One region of the Vibrio sp. KUL80 genome, then DNA from elsewhere that is predicted to be linked to it. Evidence: predicted binding sites of a transcription regulator. Region 1 holds the regulator's gene; each other region holds the start of a gene.
The links. Region 1 encodes PurR, which represses purine synthesis genes. Its sites were predicted from a motif close to TNANGNAAACGTTTNCNTNA; they were not measured.

Region 1 (3,283 bases):
AGAAATCAAAGCATTTAATGAGCAACGCGCAGAAATCTATTGGTGGCTTTCAAGCCTATTCGCTGCCGAGCTCACTGATGATGAACTCAACAAATACCACAGCCCTGAAATTCGCTCTTTCTTATCTGGCTTAGGAGAAAACCCTTCCCTAAAAGAACCCATTCAGGTCTTTACAGAGTCCTTGAACCGCCTTCAAGTCAGAGAAGACGCACAATTAGAGCTTTCTGCCGATTTTTGCGATCTATTTTTAAAGTCGGACAAGCACGGCGCATTGCCTTATGCCTCTATGTATATTGGTAAGTCTGGTCTTTTAAATGATCAACCTGCACAGGATATGGCTGACCTGTTAGCTAAGCACAGTGTGGCAGTGAATAAGGACTTAAATGAGCCAGCGGATCACCTCGCGATCGAGCTAGATTTTCTAGGCAACTTAATCATTCGCTCCAATGAGCTTGAAGCGGAGGCACATATGAACGATGCGCTGCACGAGCAAGCAGAGTTCATCAAGAACTACTTGATGACATGGCTACCTCAGTTTGTTGCGAAATGCCAAACTCACGACGAGTTTGGGTTTTATGCCGCTGCCGCTAAACTACTCGAAGCATTCTGCCAACTTGACTACACCTACCTAGAGGGTGAGCAAGGCTAGCCAACCTTAAAGCGCAAATCATTTGCATCACATCTGTGAGAATTAATTTGCGCTTTAGTTATAAATTTATTGGATAAGTCATTGCCAGCGCCCAAACCTAAGTCTACAATCCGCCGTTTAAATGCAAATGCCATTGGCATTCAACGCGGACTTGTGTCCAAAAATACCTGTTGAAATCTACGCTCTGAGCTTTTTTCGCCGCGGCTTGCATGCAACTTTCGGTTTTCGCAGCCAAATACTATGTTTACAACAACATAGCGTTATAAATTTGCAAAGACCACTATACTTGAAGCGGTACCAACGTTAATTATCAAGCCGCGACTAATAGGATATCACTATGGCAACTATTAAAGATGTCGCCCGCCTTGCAGGCGTTTCAACGACCACAGTATCCCACGTTATTAATAAGACTCGCTTTGTTGCTGAAGCAACTCAAGAAAAAGTGATGGCGGCGGTCGACGAACTCAACTACGCACCAAGCGCCGTTGCACGTAGCTTAAAATGTAACTCAACGAAAACCATTGGTATGTTAGTGACTCAGTCCACTAACCTGTTCTTTTCTGAGGTTATCGATGGTGTTGAGAGCTACTGCTACCGCCAAGGCTACACGCTGATCCTATGTAACACTGGTGGCGTGTATGAAAAGCAACGCGATTACATTCGCATGCTGGCAGAGAAACGCGTGGATGGCATCCTCGTGATGTGCTCTGATCTTACCGAAGAGCTGCTAGAGATGCTTGAGCGTCACGCCGACATTCCTAAAGTTATCATGGACTGGGGCCCAGAAAGCTCACAAGCGGACAAGATCATCGATAACTCTGAAGAAGGCGGTTATCTGGCAACGAAGTTCCTGATCGAAAAAGGTCACACGGATATTGCCTGCCTGAGTGGCCATCTAGAAAAAGCCGTGTGCCAAGAGCGTATCATCGGTTACAAACGTGCCCTTGCTGAGGCAGGTATCGAGATGAAAGATGATCGTATTCTTGAAGGCAACTTCGAATGCGATACAGCCGTTATCGCAGCTAACCGCATCGCAGCAATGGAAGACCGACCTACCGCTATCTTCTGTTTCAACGACACAATGGCGTTTGGCTTAATGAGTCGCCTGCAACAACTGGGTGTGCGCGTACCTGAGGACATCTCTGTCATTGGATACGATAATATTGAGCTAGCTGAGTACTTCTCGCCACCACTAACGACGGTTCACCAACCAAAACGTCGTGTAGGTAAAAACGCGTTTGAGATTCTATTAGAACGAATCAAAGATAAAGGTCATGAAAAGCGCATTTTCGAAATGCACCCAGAGATTGTTGAACGCGACTCTGTCAAAAACCTTACATAATGCTGACAAAAGTGCCTTTCTAGGCACTTTTTTTTGAACTTCATTCAAATTTTCACCTTTCAATTGTTAGTTTTTTACGCACCCACAGGCACAAATAATCCGTCATTATTTGAACCAAGATCACACTTCTAAAAATGAGTAATGATAGGATTATGTTGTTTTCATTTATTCTATGCATGTCACGCACAGGGCAAACCATCTGAAAGGGTGGGACGCAAAGCCTCCGGCCTAAACCAATTTTTAATTGATAGGTAGCGGGGTTGCCGATGGCAAGGGGAGAAGGCTCAGTTATGGCATATGCCTAACAGAGCTCTGACACCTGATTGCTATACTCTCGGACCTGATTCTGGTGACACAATCAATAACACCGAGAAAAGAATAAAGCATGGATAATCCTATACTAAAAAATTCAATGCAATTATTCGCTCAGCTTGGAAGAGTAAAGTCTCGCTCCATGTTTGGGGGATTTGGCATCTTCGTAGATGATACGATGTTTGCCTTAGCAGTGAATAACAAATTACATATCAGAACTAACCGTCAGACCGTATCCACCTTCAAAAAACTGGGTTACAAGCCTTATGTTTATAAAAAGCGTGGATTTCCCGTTGTTACTAAGTACTTCGCGTTACCTGAAGACTGTTGGCAAGATCAAGAAGGTATTCTCGATCACGCTAAACAGGCACTCGAGTTCGCGAAAACTGAGAAAGAGCAACAATCCGAAGCGAAACCTAATCGCCTGAAAGACCTTCCTAATCTTCGCCTTGCCACTGAGCGTATGCTCAAAAAAGCAGGCATTGAATCAGTGGTTGAACTTCAGGATCATGGTTCGGTTGAGGCTTTCAAGGCCATTCAGAGAACCCATTCAAGTACCGTAGGTTTAGAGCTTTTATGGGCTCTTGAAGGTGCGATAAATGGTACTCATTGGTCTGTGATTCCTCAGACTAAAAGAGATGAACTGGCTCGCTTAATTAATTAAGCTACGGTAATCTCAAGAAAAAATCAGCCTTATGGCTGATTTTTTTGTATTAGCTGAAAGGAAAAACATACTCATCCTTTCTACTACACTAATACTGAGTCATCAAAAGGATATCGTCATGAGCAAGAAGCTGATACTAGGATTGGTTTTGGTTGCTGTCGTCATTTACTTAGGCATCAACTTTGGTCAACACCTCACACTAGAAAACGCAAAAGCACAACAAGTCGCACTGAGTGAATACATCAATGAGAACTTCGTGGCTGCTGCCCTCACCTATTTCTTCGCTTACATAGCGATTACTGCATTCTCTGTTCCA
Region 2 (3,283 bases), 320 kb from region 1:
ACTGCAAACAACAAGTGCTGCGGCCAAGCTCCAATCAAACCAAAGCAACGTAAATAGCGCGATGAGCGACGTGCTGGTGCACGGTCTAAGTCCATACAAGAAAAGCCCTACTCGTGACGACTGTTCGCTAGGCGTACTGGTGGCCTCCTTCGCATTAGAGCGAAGCCACTGCTTTATCAATGCCACGATGAGCAATACGAGTAAGTACCCACCAAATAACATCATGGCAACGCCAACCCATTGATTGATTGAAGATACGTAGCCGAGTGACTGCCGATAGCCTAACGATAATACTTGGTTCGCGGCAATTACGACGCCAGCAGTGACCACACCTTGCATCACATTAAGTAGCAAGCAAGTCCCGACAATCTTTGACTTGCTGATCGACTCTGCTGATACAAGAAAAACTACTGCGCTTTTTCCATGCCCTGGACCAAGGGAATGAACAAAACCGTACACAAAAGTAAACAAACACGTCAGTACTAGAGCCGTTCTGTCGCCTGTATCAATAAGATCGAAATAGTCAGATAGGCCTGAAAGCAACGTTCTTTGAGTAGTGACTAGGTACTGCCTGATAACATTCAGCTCGTTCACAACACTGACCACCACAATCAGTGCCAGTGTGACAGCAACAAAAAATCCCCAACGCTGCTTAAAGCTACGATCCACAGGACAGACTCACTCTTTGGCTAAAGTGGCTACCGAGATCATCATCACCAACATCATCTACCCCAAGCGACATGGCATAATCAATAATGTCTTGCGAAGGTGTTGGTGTGATTAACTCATATTGACAGTGTGGATTGAGGGTTTCTCCTAAAGAAATAGTCGATCTATTTTGCCAAGAAATATCGATGTAATAAGTGTTATCAAACACTTGGATATCCAACTCTTCTTTGGTCAAATCTACGTTTCTTGATAACGGCAGGGTAAAGTTCAGCACCATTCGCCGCCCTTGCCTGCTCAGCGAATACACTTCGGGAAGTCGAAACTTAAGAGGTGCGTTGTCCGCATACAAATAGGTAAAGTAGTGAGTATTCAACAGATTCCGCATCAATCTTAACGCTTCTTTGTGAGCACTCTCCTCATTATCAAAAACCGAGAAATCCCCATCAAGCGCATACGCACTTGAGAATGGGTCAAAGGTCCACGTCATCGTCAAACTCTCCACTTCAGTGCCGTCACCGTTTACCTTCAGTTCATTGCCGATCCATGAATGTGGGTGTGAGTGAGAGGAGACAGAGAAAAGCACAAGGAGCAGTAAAGAAAAATTGCGCCGCATAGAATGAATCTCTTGAAATTAGAGCAGTGCTGTCATGTAAGCACTAAGATAATCACAACAATTATTATGTTATATCATTTCAACTATAACGGTGAAACATTGATATTGTCAGAAGATGCTAATCAGTTCTTAAAACAATAGGATTCAGACCAACGTACGAAGACTAAACGACAAATACGCGATAGTAGCTCTGTTTTGAACTAGTAATGAGGTCGACTTGAGAAAGTCTAAAAGAGAATAAAGAGGGAGAGAATGGCACGCCCTGTAGGATTCGAACCTACGACCACATCCTTAGAAGGGACGTGCTCTATCCAGCTGAGCTAAGGGCGCGCTACAGGGAAAGGATTATACGAGTTAGGAGAGGTAAATCAATGGCTTTATTGCCTAGAGCGGTTTAAACGCCCAAAAAAAAATCAACATATCAGAAAAAGACGAAAAACCCACCGATGCAAACGTTTGCGTTGTAGCTTTTGAAATAGTTTTCTGGGACAATGCACACAAAAATAACAGTCAATTAACTTTCTCAAGGAAAATTATGTCTGCTCAAAACATTGATGGGAAACTCATTTCTCAAACTGTACGCTCAGAAGTTGCCGCTCGTGTTAAAGCGAGAACGGATGCAGGGCTTCGAGCGCCGGGGTTAGCGGTTGTATTAGTGGGTGAAGACCCAGCCTCGCAAGTTTATGTGGGTAGCAAACGCCGTGCGTGTGAAGAAGTTGGTTTTGTGTCTAAGTCGTATGACTTGCCTGCTAGCGCAACAGAAGAACAGCTTCTGAGCCTTGTTGACGAACTGAATAATGACCCTGAAGTCGATGGTATCTTGGTACAGCTACCATTGCCTGCAGGTATCGACACGACGCATGTACTAGAGCGCATCATTCCAGAAAAAGATGTCGATGGCTTCCACCCTTATAATGTGGGTCGACTAGCGCAGCGCATTCCTAAGCTACGATCGTGCACACCGAAAGGCATTATCACTCTCCTTGATCGTTACAACATTCAACTTCGTGGTAAACACGCTGTGATTGTGGGTGCATCGAACATTGTTGGTCGCCCTATGACGCTAGAGCTATTACTGGCTGGCTGCACAACGACCACATGCCACCGATTCACTAAAGACCTCGAAAGCCATGTACGCCAAGCTGACGTGGTCGTTGTCGCAGTGGGTAAACCAAACTTTGTTCCTGGTCACTGGATCAAGAAAGGCGCTGTTGTGGTTGATGTAGGTATCAACCGTTTGGAAAATGGTACCTTGGTTGGCGACGTTGAGTACGATGTAGCAAAAGAAAACGCGAGCTTCATTACTCCAGTTCCTGGTGGTGTTGGCCCAATGACGGTAGCGAGTCTGATTGAGAATACTATGATTGCTTGTGAGCAATTCCATACCGCTAAAAAGTAATCTTATTGAGTAAGGGAGTTCGCTCCCTTACTATTCGCCCGCCCCTTGTCGCACACTCTTTCCTCTTTACAATCATACAGATAACGTTAACCCCCTCTCATTTTGTACTGATACTTTCTTACCTATTAGCAACTTTACTTCTTCGTCACAGATTTCAAACCGCTTGTTCGGTACAAACAACCTCAGAAGCGAATCAATCGAATAACGAGGAGATGTACCCCATGTATAAGAAAAACGCATTGATCACAGCAGAGAGCGGCTTACACACAAGGCCGGCAGCGCAGTTCGTTAAAGAAGCAAAAAAATACTCAGAAGATATCGAGATCGTCTCTAAGGGTAAGACGGCTACGGCTAAAAATTTGTTCAAGTTGCAGACATTGCAGCTTGTTAAAGGCACAGAAGTGACGGTACAGTCATCCAACAGGCAAGCCGTTGATGAACTGGCAAGCTTCTTAGAGAAAGTGACCGGCTAGCAGATAGTAAAACTAAGCGCCCATGCACGCGGCCTGAGTGCATGGGCGCTTTTTCATTTTATGTACAATGAGAGAGAGCGTTAATCCATCGCGATTCGGTCAGCAAGGTGGCTGACAGCCAAAGCGAAG
Region 3 (3,283 bases), 1.5 Mb from region 1:
TCTAGCTTAGCTAGGTTCTCTTCTGGTAGCGCCAGAGTAACGAAACCTTCGCGTGGGATTGCGTTGCGAAGGCTGCCGCCGCGGAACTCGATAAGACGAGCGTCAAGCTCTTTCGCATGACCCGCTAGGAAGCGACCTAGTAGTTTGTTTGCGTTACCGCGACCGGTGTGGATATCACAGCCAGAGTGACCGCCTTTTAGGCCTTTTAGTGTTAGTTGGCGAGCAACATAACCTTGCGGTGCAGATTCACGTGCGATGTCAAAGGTAAGCGCTGCGTCGATACCACCAGCACAGCCCATGTAGACTTCGCCTTCTTGCTCTGAGTCAGTGTTTAAAAGGATATCGCCTTCAAGCCAACCCGCCTCAAGACCAAACGCACCCGTCATGCCTGCTTCTTCGTCGATGGTTAGTAGCACTTCCAGTGGGCCGTGTTTGATATCGTTAGACGCAAGAACAGCTAGGCATGTAGCCATACCGATACCGTTATCAGCACCCAAAGTCGTGCCCTTTGCCGTTACCCACTCGCCATCAATGTATGGCTGGATAGCATCAACAGTGAAGTCGTGATCGGTATCTTCGTTTTTCTGAGGAACCATATCGATGTGGGCTTGTAGAACCACACCTTTCTTGTTTTCCATACCAGCTGTTGCTGGCTTTTTGATGAATACGTTACCCGTTGTGTCACGCTTAACATCAAGACCTTGCTCTTTTGCCCAGCCAATAATGTACTGTGCTAGTGCTTCTTCATGTTTTGATGGATGAGGGATTGAGCAGATTTTGTCGAAAAATTGCCATACTGGGGCTGGTGACAACTTACTGATTTCAGAGTGGAATTCAGACACAGAACTCTCCTTTATTCGGGCTTTGCTAGGTTGTTCTTCGTCAGATGTTTAAATTCACGGTGTGAACATCTGGATTTCTAGCTTATTAAAGACAAAGCAAAGGATACCACTAGTTGTAAACATCTAGTAGTGAAACCGAAGAGATAATGTAATGGGTCATGTCAATTTTCGTGACTAGCATAGTGTGCGCCAATGCATACTAATGATATTAATATCCGTAATAAAATTACAGAAATTGCAGTTTTTGGTAGGTTAAAAGAAATATTTGTGACTTTGATCGTCTTTATTGTTGTAATTTTAATCCGATATGGTATTCTTTTCACCAGTTGAAAGAATCAACACAATGCTCACGGACAGAGCCCGATTTATCGCCTCCAAGGAACCGAGACTCAAAGCAACGTTTTTCCACTATTTGTTTTGTTAGAAGGTGATGTTATGAAAGGTTTAGCAAGCGCGATGTTTTGGACGAATCAAAACGTATATACAAAAGACTTCGCGTACAACGTCTACTACGGTAGATAAGCGATACGTTTTCCCCCTATTTTGAAGAATTTATAGTTGGTTACATACCCCAATTGATGACCAAATTATTCTACCGCCACTCATATGAGTGGCGTTTTTTTTGCCTTTTTTCCGTGAAATGCCGTCTTTATCTCAAAAAGTGTGGCTACTTTTTGCGCAGTTGTCTTGGTTAGTCGCTATGATGGAAAGGGGCGCTTTCTCGGTAACTATTTCAAATTGTTAGTGATCGTTACCATATAAGTTTCATATCAAGAGGATAATTCGCTGTTTAGAGTGAAAATTCTAGCTGGAATTTGCGTTTTGATAACCTTATAATTCGCGCCAATCGTTTACGCAACCGTTTACTTTTTACACTTTTAGGGATTCGATTATGCTCGAAAGGCTGTTCAAGCTCAGTGAAAACGGCACAACAGTGCGCACTGAGATTATCGCAGGTATCACTACGTTCCTGACGATGGCTTACATTATTTTTGTTAACCCAGCAATTCTTGCTGACGCAGGCATGGATCGCGGCGCAGTATTTGTTGCAACCTGTTTGGCAGCTGCTATCGGCTGTTTCATTATGGGTTTTGTAGCAAACTACCCAATCGCACAAGCACCAGGCATGGGCCTGAATGCTTTCTTTACCTACGCAGTAGTACTGGGTATGGGTTACACATGGCAAGTGGCACTGGCAGCAGTATTCTGCTCTGGTATCTTGTTCATTCTTTTGAGCGTGTTTAAGATCCGTGAGTGGATCATTAACTCGATTCCAATGTCGCTTCGAACGGGTATCTCAGCAGGTATCGGTTTGTTCCTAGCGCTTATCGCGCTGAAAAACGCCGGTATTGTGGTTGATAACCCAGCGACACTTGTGTCTCTAGGTCACATCACTTCTCTTCCTGCAACACTAGCGGCTGTTGGCTTCTTCATTACTATTGCTCTTGTTCACCGTGGCGTGAAAGGTGCGGTAATGATTGCGATTCTAGCAGTAACGGGTCTTGGTCTGATTTTTGGTGACGTTCAGTGGGGCGGCATCATGTCTACACCACCAAGCATCGCGCCAACGTTCATGCAGCTTGATTTCTCGGCAGTGTTCGAGATCGGTATGATTTCTGTTGTGTTTGCTTTCCTGTTTGTTGACTTGTTCGACACGGCGGGCACGCTAGTTGGTGTAGCGCAAAAAGCTGACCTTATCGGTAAAGATGGCAAAATTCCACGTCTAAATAAAGCACTACTGGCTGACTCAACAGCAACATCAGTAGGTGCGCTACTAGGTACATCAAACACTACTTCTTATGTAGAAAGTACTGCTGGTGTTGCAGCAGGTGGTCGTACTGGTCTGACTGCAGTCGTTGTTGGCATTTTGTTTGTACTTGCATTATTCTTCTCGCCTTTGGCGGGTATGATCCCAGCTTACGCAACTGCGGGTGCGCTATTCTATGTAGCAATTCTAATGATGTCAGGTCTAGTCGGTATTGACTGGAGAGACATTACTGAAGCGGCGCCGGTTGTTGTGACTTGTTTGCTGATGCCTTTCACATTCTCAATTGCAGAAGGTATCTCACTTGGCTTCATCGCTTATGCTGCTATTAAAGCACTGAGTGGTAAAGGTCGCGACGTATCCATGAGTGTTTGGGTAATGTCTGCAATCTTTGTCATCAAGTACATTGTGGCTGCTTAAGTCTCGAATACGGTTTAATTAGGTTATTATTATGGCTAACAAATTCATCATCACTTGGGACAATATGCACGCATATTGCCGTCAACTCGCTGAGCGTCAAATGCCAGCGGAACAGTGGAAAGGCATTATCGGTGTAAGTCGTGGCGGTCTAGTGCCAGCAGCGATTCTAGCTCGTGAGCTAGGTATTCGTTATGTAGATACAGTATGTATCTCAAGTTACGACCACGATCACCAACGTGATATGACTGTACTTAAA

Region 2: folD (bifunctional methylenetetrahydrofolate dehydrogenase/methenyltetrahydrofolate cyclohydrolase FolD) is a predicted target of PurR. The motif match lies at 1,727-1,746, and genes of this name have one in related genera.
Region 3: AC6I8U_RS04085 (NCS2 family permease) is a predicted target of PurR. The motif match lies at 1,694-1,713, and genes of this name have one in related genera.

What each region holds. Positions count from the first base shown of each region.
Region 1 covers NZ_AP045841.1:2,370,356-2,373,638, forward strand. The annotation lists gene torD (molecular chaperone TorD) at 1-649, shown strand, start outside; gene purR (HTH-type transcriptional repressor PurR) at 987-1,991, shown strand; cyclic di-GMP riboswitch class I at 2,171-2,259, shown strand; gene AC6I8U_RS10910 (TfoX/Sxy family DNA transformation protein) at 2,377-2,967, shown strand; gene AC6I8U_RS10915 (TVP38/TMEM64 family protein) at 3,086-3,283, shown strand, end outside.
Region 2 covers NZ_AP045841.1:2,694,949-2,698,231, forward strand. The annotation lists gene AC6I8U_RS12430 (hypothetical protein) at 1-669, opposite strand, end outside; gene AC6I8U_RS12435 (DUF1007 family protein) at 659-1,282, opposite strand; tRNA gene AC6I8U_RS12440 (tRNA-Arg) at 1,536-1,612, opposite strand; gene folD (bifunctional methylenetetrahydrofolate dehydrogenase/methenyltetrahydrofolate cyclohydrolase FolD) at 1,818-2,681, shown strand; gene AC6I8U_RS12450 (HPr family phosphocarrier protein) at 2,903-3,154, shown strand; gene AC6I8U_RS12455 (lytic murein transglycosylase) at 3,235-3,283, opposite strand, start outside.
Region 3 covers NZ_AP045841.1:893,192-896,474, forward strand. The annotation lists gene AC6I8U_RS04080 (aminoacyl-histidine dipeptidase) at 1-842, opposite strand, end outside; gene AC6I8U_RS04085 (NCS2 family permease) at 1,735-3,027, shown strand; gene gpt (xanthine phosphoribosyltransferase) at 3,059-3,283, shown strand, end outside.